DNA from 2 places in the Cohnella sp. GCM10020058 genome. Region 1 is predicted to be linked to the other one. Evidence: riboswitches for the same ligand, from Rfam matches in the RefSeq annotation. Region 1 holds a riboswitch; the other holds the start of a gene.

What was found. Region 1 has a riboswitch for ZMP and ZTP ahead of rpiB (ribose 5-phosphate isomerase B). Riboswitches for the same ligand answer to the same signal wherever they lie in the genome.
Region 2: it holds a riboswitch for ZMP and ZTP, as region 1 does, so the genes downstream of both, ACFSR7_RS26325 (bifunctional 5,10-methylenetetrahydrofolate dehydrogenase/5,10-methenyltetrahydrofolate cyclohydrolase) here and rpiB (ribose 5-phosphate isomerase B) in region 1, are expected to answer to the same signal.

The regions. Positions count from the first base shown of each region.
Region 1 covers NZ_JBHUJV010000009.1:879,272-883,477, reverse strand. The annotation lists gene ACFSR7_RS19160 (serine hydroxymethyltransferase) at 1-1,165, opposite strand, end outside; gene ACFSR7_RS19155 (TIGR01440 family protein) at 1,551-2,144, opposite strand; gene rpiB (ribose 5-phosphate isomerase B) at 2,168-2,626, opposite strand; ZMP/ZTP riboswitch at 2,716-2,797, opposite strand; gene ACFSR7_RS19145 (SLOG family protein) at 2,900-3,514, shown strand; gene ACFSR7_RS19140 (Rpn family recombination-promoting nuclease/putative transposase) at 3,652-4,206, shown strand, end outside.
Region 2 covers NZ_JBHUJV010000015.1:382,614-386,819, reverse strand. The annotation lists gene ACFSR7_RS26335 (cache domain-containing sensor histidine kinase) at 1-382, shown strand, start outside; gene ACFSR7_RS26330 (Gfo/Idh/MocA family protein) at 426-1,409, opposite strand; ZMP/ZTP riboswitch at 1,588-1,672, shown strand; gene ACFSR7_RS26325 (bifunctional 5,10-methylenetetrahydrofolate dehydrogenase/5,10-methenyltetrahydrofolate cyclohydrolase) at 1,764-2,624, shown strand; gene ACFSR7_RS26320 (cyclodeaminase/cyclohydrolase family protein) at 2,621-3,256, shown strand; gene ACFSR7_RS26315 (extracellular solute-binding protein) at 3,291-4,206, opposite strand, start outside.

The sequences.
Region 1 (4,206 bases):
TGGCGTTCTTCAATGTGATGGCGATGGCCTGGCCGACCTTCTTCATCGCCGCGGCGTCCATCCCGCGCGAAGTAACGGCCGGCGTACCGATGCGGATGCCGCTCGTGATGAACGGGCTCGTCGGATCGAACGGAATCGCGTTCTTGTTGACGGTGATGCCCACGGAGTCGAGCAAGTGCTCGGCATCCTTGCCCGTAATGTTCAGGCTGCGGGTGTCCACGAGCATCAAGTGGTTGTCCGTGCCGCCGGAGACGAGGTTGATGCCCTCTGCGGTCAACGTCTCGGCAAGCGCCTTGGCGTTTGTCACGACGTTAGCCGCATAATCCTTGAAGGACGGCTGCAGCGCTTCGCCGAGCGCAACGGCTTTGGCTGCGATCGTGTGCATGAGCGGACCGCCCTGCGTGCCGGGGAATACCGCCTTGTCGATCGCCGCAGCCCACGGCTTGGTGCACAGGATCAGGCCGCCGCGCGGTCCGCGCAGCGTCTTGTGCGTCGTCGTCGTGACGAAGTGCGCGTGCGGCACCGGGCTCGGGTGCTGGCCGCCTGCCACGAGACCGGCGATATGCGCCATGTCGACCATGAACAGTGCGCCCACGTCGCGGGCGATCTGGCCGAGCACTTCAAAGTCGATGATGCGCGGATACGCGCTCGCGCCGGCGACGATCATGCGCGGACGGTGCTTGAACGCGGCTTTGCGGACTTCGTCGTAGTTGATCGTGAAGGTCTGCTCGTCGACGCCGTAAGCGACGAAGTTGTACAGCAAGCCGGAGGCGTTGACCGGGCTGCCGTGCGTCAGGTGGCCGCCGTGCGCGAGATTCATGCCGAGCACGGTGTCGCCCGGTTGCAGCGTCGCCAGGTAGACGGCGAGGTTGGCCTGCGCGCCGGAGTGCGGCTGCACGTTGGCATGATCGGCGCCGAACAGTTCCTTGGCGCGGTTGCGGGCGATCTCTTCGGGAATGTCGACGTACTCGCAGCCGCCGTAGAACCGCTTGCCCGGGTAGCCTTCGGCATATTTGTTGGTCAGAACGGTGCCCATCGCTTCAAGGACGGCTTCGCTAACGATGTTTTCGGATGCGATCAGCTCGAGGTTGTCGCGTTGGCGGCCGAGCTCGAGGTTAAGGGCTTTGACGATCTCGGGATCTTGCTTGCGCAGATTGGCGGTCATGGGTGGTCCTCCTTGGGGTTATGAGAAAGTTGAATTTAAAGCGATGACGAGAATAACTGCAATCATGCAATCATGTTGCTTTTTTCATTTATGTTGGCCGATGACGAGGAGATAACTGCATACATGCAGGTATTTCTCATCATTTGGTTGTTTTGTTTACAGCTAAAGCAATTTAACTGCAATCTGCAGCTATCCGGCTCATCTGGCCGCCATCCCGCTCCATAACCTGCATATTTGCAGTTATTTCCGTTCGGAACGGGACGAAATCGGCGCCAAAGTGCGCTGATAGCCGCCGCTTTACTCGGGGTTAATCGGGCAATTCGCCTCTTCCGCACGTACGAAGGCTGAACAAACCGGCGGCAGAAGCCGTTGCCAGCCTGGCGGCTCAGTCGCACGTTCCGGAAGGCGGCGCCTCCCGGCTCGGCTTCGCGTATACTGCGCGCTCGCCGCCGATCAGCTTCGGCCGCGCGTATGCCATCGTCACCCGCGCTTCTCCGATCCAGCGGCCGGATGGCCTTACCGGCACGGCGACCTGGCGCAGGTGCATGCCGATCAGCGTTTCGCCGATATCAAGGCCCGCATCGACGGCTACCGCCTCGACGAGGCAGGGATCCGCCAACTGACTGAAAGCGTAGGCGGCCATGGAGCCGCCGGCCTTGGGCACGGGCACAGCCGATACGATCGTCCAGCCCCGGGCCATGGCCAAGCTTCGCTCGGTCACGAGCGCGCGGTTCAGATGCTCGCAGCATTGCCATACCGTCTCGAACCCCTGCCGCTCGCGGACGCGCCGCACGCCTTCGTAGATCTCCCGGGCGACGGCCGGCGCTCCGGACGTGCCGATGCGGCGTCCTTGCACCTCGCTCGTGCTGACGCCCAGCACGACGATCTGTCCGGCGCCCAGCGCAGCCGCTTCGGCCAGCTCGGCCAACGCTTGCTCGACTTGTCCCGATACGGGCAATGCTTGGTTACGGTCAGTCATTCGCTATGCGCCTCCGCTTCCGTTCAAGGGTGGAGTGCCTGCTGCTCTTCAAGGGCCTTGACCTTGTTCAGACGCCCGACATGGCGAGGCCCTTCGGAGAAGGGCGTGTCCAGCCAGACGCGCACGATCTCCTCGGCAACGCCCGGTCCGACAACGCGCTCGCCCATCGCCAGCACATTAGTGTCGTTGTGTTCGCGCGTGGCCTTGGCCGAGAACAAATCGTGCACGAGCGCGCAGCGGATGCCCGGCGTCTTGTTGGCCGCGATCGACATGCCGATCCCGGTGCCGCAGATCAGAATGCCCCTGTCCGCTTCCCCGCTGACGACCTTGCCGCATACGGGCACGGCATAATCCGGATAATCCACCGAATCCCCGCAATGGCATCCGAGATCGATAATCTGGTGACCCTGCGCTTCCAGGAAAGGGACGATGACGTCCTTGAGACGATAGCCCGCGTGGTCGGCGCCGATGGCGATGATCATGACTGTACCTACCTCCCTTGATTGTCAGTTGTATTATACCGAATTTGCCGAAAAAAGACGAAAAAGAGCACGCATGCTTAAAGCACGCTGCTCTCTGCCCAGGCGACCGGCCGACATTCCGGTGCTCCACTGTGGTTAACCCCACTTGTGTCGCCAGTTACACCGGAACTGCAACTTGTAGCTTCATCATAGCGAAGGAAAATGCCGAAGTCAATCGAAAATAGACTATAATCATCCTTATCAAGGCTTACGACGGTTCAGTAAGGAGCTCGCATGAACAATCTGCTGATTACCGGATACCGCGCGCACGAGCTCGGCATTTTCGGACAAAAACACAAGGGTATTCCTTTTATACGCAAAGCAATCGAGTCCAAGCTGATCCCGTTAATCGAAGAAGGTCTCGAATGGGTCATCACGCCCGGCCAATACGGCGTCGATCTGTGGGCTTGCGAATCGGTCATCGCGCTGAAAAAGGAGTATCCGCAGCTGCGGCTGTCGATCCTGACGGCCTTCGAGGGCCAGGAGGAAAAGTGGAGCGAGGACAAGCAGGAATATTACCGCGGCATCCTGAAGGATGTGGACTATTACGGCGCCGTGAGCAAGCAGCCTTACAACGGCCCCTGGCAATTCGCCGCGCGCGACGATCTGCTTCTCCGCAAAACGGAAGGCATCATTCTCGTATACGACGAGGAAGCCGGGGATGCCAGCCCGAAGTTTATGAAGGAAAAGGCGCTGCGCAAAAACCGCGAAGACGGTTACCTCTATTTATCCGTCAGCTCGGAGGACATTCAGAGTGCCGCAAACGAGGAGCAGTACGAAATGGCGGACGGGATGGCCGAAGCGGAGAATTACGGGGACAGGAGTCCGGACTGGAACGAAGAGATTTGATGGGGACCGGGCGTTGCAACTTGACCGATCGCCTGATAAACTGATGTCACGAATACGGTCGCAAAGCATGCGTCGCACGCTCTCCAAGGAGAGTTTGCGGCGCTTTTTGTTTGCCCCGGGGGAGCGTGAGATCCGAGATGGCACCGCATGACGAAGCCTTCAAGAAGCTGCTGCAAGCTTTTTTCGCCGAATTCATGTCCTTGTTTTTTCCCGAGCTTTATCGTTTGATCGACTTTGCGCATACTCGCTTTCTCATGCAGGAACTGCTGGTGGATGTCGTTGGAGGCGAGAAACGTACGGTAGATCTGCTGGTCGAGGTTCGCCTGCGAGACGGCAATGCGTTTATTCTTATTCATCTGGAGCCTCAGTCTTATGCGCAGGCGGATTTCGGAGAGCGAATGTTCCTCTACTTCGCCAGGTTGCTGGAGCGTCACCGCAAGACCTATAAGGTAATTCTCCCTGTAGCCGTGTTCACCGGAAGCCGCACACGAGACGAACCTGGCGGATATGCCATGCGCTTTGAGGAGGAGAGCATCGTGGAGTTCCGCTACCGCAAGCTGGAGCTGGCCCGCCTGGATTGGCGGCGCTTCGCCAAGTCGGATAACCCTGTAGCCGCTGCGCTGTTATCGCGGATGGGTTATAATGAAAAGGATAGACGCGAGCTTCGCCTGGCTTACCTCAAAATGCTGGCG
Region 2 (4,206 bases), on a different contig from region 1:
TCAGGAATCGATTCTTGATTATCCGATCATCAAGATCGTACTGCAGCCGATTATCGAGAATGCGATTTTGCATGGCATCCTGGAGAAGGAAACGGAGAGCGGAACGATCACGATCCGCAGTGAGACTCACGACCGGAATATTACCTTGTACGTCCAGGATGACGGCGTCGGCATGTCCGAGGAAAAGGCCGCCCGCATTTTAAACGATCCCGATTCGGCGGAAGAACGACCGGGATACGGACTGAAAAATATCGATCAGCGGCTAAAAATGCACTACGGCGAAGCTTATGGTCTGGCATTTTCCAGTCAGCCGGGCCAAGGCACGCTTGTCGTCGTTCGGATTGCCGCCGTTCAGCTCGCGGCTGTCGCGGATACAGAGTAAAGGTTGGACCTCAGTTTCCATTCGAAGCTGCGGTCCACATTTTTTAAACCTTCTGTTCCTTTCCGGTTGCCGCAGATCGATACACCGCTTCTATGGAAGCGATGACATGCCGGCCGTAAGCCCCCGAGCAGCCAGGCTCGCGTCCTTCCCGAATCGCTTGAAGCAGGTCCAGATATTGCAGAACGAAGGGATCCGCCTGCTCGGCGATTTCAACTTCCTCGTACTCCCCGCCGCGGCTGATCAGAAGCTGGTATCCCGTCATCAATTTGAGCATCCCTTTCGTGCAGACAATCTCGGTTTCATTACGCGCCGCTCCGGGATAGCCCGATTGCACCATCGTTGCAGGGATGCCGTTATCGAGCTCCAGAAAGACCGCTCCGCTGCCCTCCACATTGCCTCTTGGACCATGATGGCTGACGGAGGCTCGCACGCTTCGCACGCTGCCGTCGGTCAACCATTGAATTTTATCGATGGCGTGGGCGCCCAGGTTAAACAGGATGCCGCCCCCCGCCTTCTCCTTTTCAAGAAACCAGTCGGGTCGCCGCAGCTGAAAATAATCCGTATGCCGGGCGTCGTTGATCATGACGATCTCGCCCAGTTCGCCGCTTTGAAGAATCCGCTTGGCCTCCAGGTTGTGCGCCATATACTGCTGCGTGTGTCCGATCAGCAAGCGGACCCCGGCCTTGTCGGCGGCCTCCATCACTTCGTCGCATTCTTGGACATCTAAAGCCATCGGCTTCTCGAGCATGAGGTGGCATCCGTATCCGACGGCCTGCAGCGCCGCTTCTTTGTGCAAATGGTGCGGGAGCGCGATCGTTACGATATCCGGTCTCTCCGCATCGAGCATCGGCCCGAACCGATCGTAGGCACGGATGCCATACTTGTCCGCGACTGCCTTGGCTTTGCCGATGTCGAGATCCGTCACGGCACATGCCGATATGCCGTCGACCGCCCGAATGGCCTCCAGATGGTTGCCGGCAATCGCGCCCGCCCCGAGCATTCCCGTTTTTAACGTCTGGTTAGGCATGTCCGACCGTTCCTTTCCGTCCCCTATCGTTCTGAGTAAAGCCAGTTTAGCAGACCGACGGACCGTCGAGAATCGATACAGAGAAATTGCGTAATCCAGCAAAGAATATCGTAGTTCTGCCTCGGGCGTTCCCCAGCGGTTTTCAATCGCAGCCGGGTCTGTTACTATATAAGGCAATAGAGCCGCATGCGACTGGCGAGATCAGTGGAATCGACCACGAGGGAGCATGCGGAAGGACCCTTCCGTTCGCCTGGGAGAAAAGGATCCGCGAGCAAGACTCGTATGCGAATACGAGTCTGCCGCGGGTCCTTTTTCGTTCAAAAATCGGCATTCCCATTCAAGGAGGACCTAGCCATGACGACAATCATGAAAGCTAAGGAAGCGGCGGAACGCGTCTATGAAAACGTCCGCTCGCGCGCACAGGCATTCAAGGAAAAAGGCACCCAACCGCAGCTGGCCGTTATTCTGGTCGAAGGAGATCCGGCTTCCGCGTATTACGCCCAGGCCAAACGAAAAATCGCGGACCGGCTCGGCATCGCCTACCGCCTGCACGAGCTTCCGGCGGATGCGACCGAATCGTCCCTCCTGCGTCTGATCGCCGACTGCAACGCGGATGCCGCCGTACACGGCATCCTGCTGGAACTGCCGCTGCCCGCCCACTTGTCCGCGCGCCGCATCGAGCGGGCGATCGCGCCGGACAAAGACGTCGACGGCGTCGCGCCCGCGAACAAGCTGGCCGTCGTCACGGGCGAAGCCGGCCTCTATCCGGCCACGCCCCAGGCCTGCATCGCGCTCGTCAAGCATTACGGCTACGCGCTCGAAGGCGCCGACGTCGCGCTGATCGGACGCGGCCAGACCGTCGGGCTGCCGCTGTTCCATTTGCTGCAGCACGAGCAGGCGACCGTCACCGTCTGCCACTCCCGCACGCCGGATATCGCTTCTCACCTGACCCGCGCGGCGTTCGCCTTTGTCGCCGTCGGCCGTCCGGATACGGTGACGCAAGACATGGTCCATCCCGGCCTCGTCCTGGTGGACGCCGGCATTAACGAACTCGCGGACGGCAGCATCGCCGGCGACGTCGCCGCGGACGCGGGCGAACGCGCTGCCGCATACTCGCCCGTACCCGGCGGCGTCGGTACGCTGACGACCGCGATCGTATTCAGGAACTTGATGGACGCGATCGATTTGCAGCAAAAGGAGGCGAACCGACAATGAGCGAAATCTCGTGGGACCGGTCGATTCGGAGCTTCGTCGGACAAGCGGGCAGCGCGGCCCCGACGCCCGGCGGCGGCAGCGTAGCCGCGGTGGTCGCCGCGCTCGGGGCTGCGATGACGTCGATGGTCGGCCGACTGTCGCAAGGCGACAAATTCGCGGCGATCCGGCCGCAGGTCGAAGAGACGCTCGCGCGGATGACTCGCCTGAGCGCCGAATGCGAAACGCTGATGCATGCGGACATCGCATCGTTCGACCGCTACATGGGCGCGCTGCGGCTGCCCAAGGCGACCGAAGAAGAAAAGGCGCAGCGCCGGGCGGCGCTGCGAGAAGCGGCCGTCCAAGCGACAGCGGTTCCTCTCCGTTTGATGGAGCAATGCCGGGAAGGCTTGACGCATACGCTGCAAATCGCGGAAGGCGCCAACAAGAACGTCCTGTCCGACCTGGCCATCGCCGCGATCCTGCTGGAGGCCGCCGCGCGGTCCGCCCTCCTGACCGCGGAGATCAACTTCGGTTCCCTTCAGGACGCGCAGCTTGAAGCGGCGTATGCCGAGCAAGCAGGCGAGTTGATGCGGGGCATTGCGGACATGGCGCGAGAAGCACAGGGTATCGCCCGCCGAAGGAAGCGCGAATGACCGCAGGGCTTGCAGCCATTCGCGCTTCCGAGGTTCACGGACGCCCGGCCTCCCTTGCCCGGTCGAACGCCAACCGATACAATTCCTTCAACTTGGTCAGGTTCAGTTTATTCAATCCTTCGATGAAGGCGTCCCACTCGGACATCGGCTTGTAGCCGAGGATAAACCGGGAGACGTTGGCCCCGTAGTACTTGTCCAGCTGCTCCAGCGCCGGCCCGGCCCAGGCGATCTCGCTCGCGTCCAGCATCGGTGGTTCGCCGGAGATGGGGGACGCGTACTTGGCCGCTTCGCGATAGGCATTCTGCTCGTCCGCGCCGCTGAGCGACATGAGCGAGCTATAGTCGAAGCGGCCGTACGTGCCCGCCGTCATGATGCCCGCTTTCTTGCGCAGGTCGTTGGGCTCCTTGAACAGCGGCAGCAGCCTGCGTTTGCCATCCACGACCTCGTAGGTCTCGCCTTCCTTGCCCCAGCTCATCAAGTCCATGCCCTCGTCGGCGTACAAAAAGTCCAGGTAACGCAGCGCCGTATCCAGACGTTCCGTCTTGGCGGAGATCGCGTAGCCGAGCGGTTCGTAGTCTTTTCTCGGAAGATAGGCGAACCCGTCCAGCCCGCTTGGCGGCGCCATGAACGTCAAGTGCTCGCCCGCTTCCAGCTGCGCGTTCATAATCTCAATCTGGCCGATGTACTGGACGGTGATGAACGATTGATTCGTCGTCATGAACTGCGTCCAGGCCTTATAGTCCATCGAGAGCCAATCCGGCGGCATGAGCCCTTCTGCGTAAAACTTCCTTAAGTATCCGATCATCGCCTTAAAATTCGGATCGGTCGGGCCGTACTTGACCTCTCCCGTCTCGGGGTCCTGATAGAACGAAGGGTAAATGCCGAACGCCGGTCCGAACGTGGCAAGGGTGCCGAGCCCGTGCCTGAAGACGAACGGGTAGCTGTCCGGG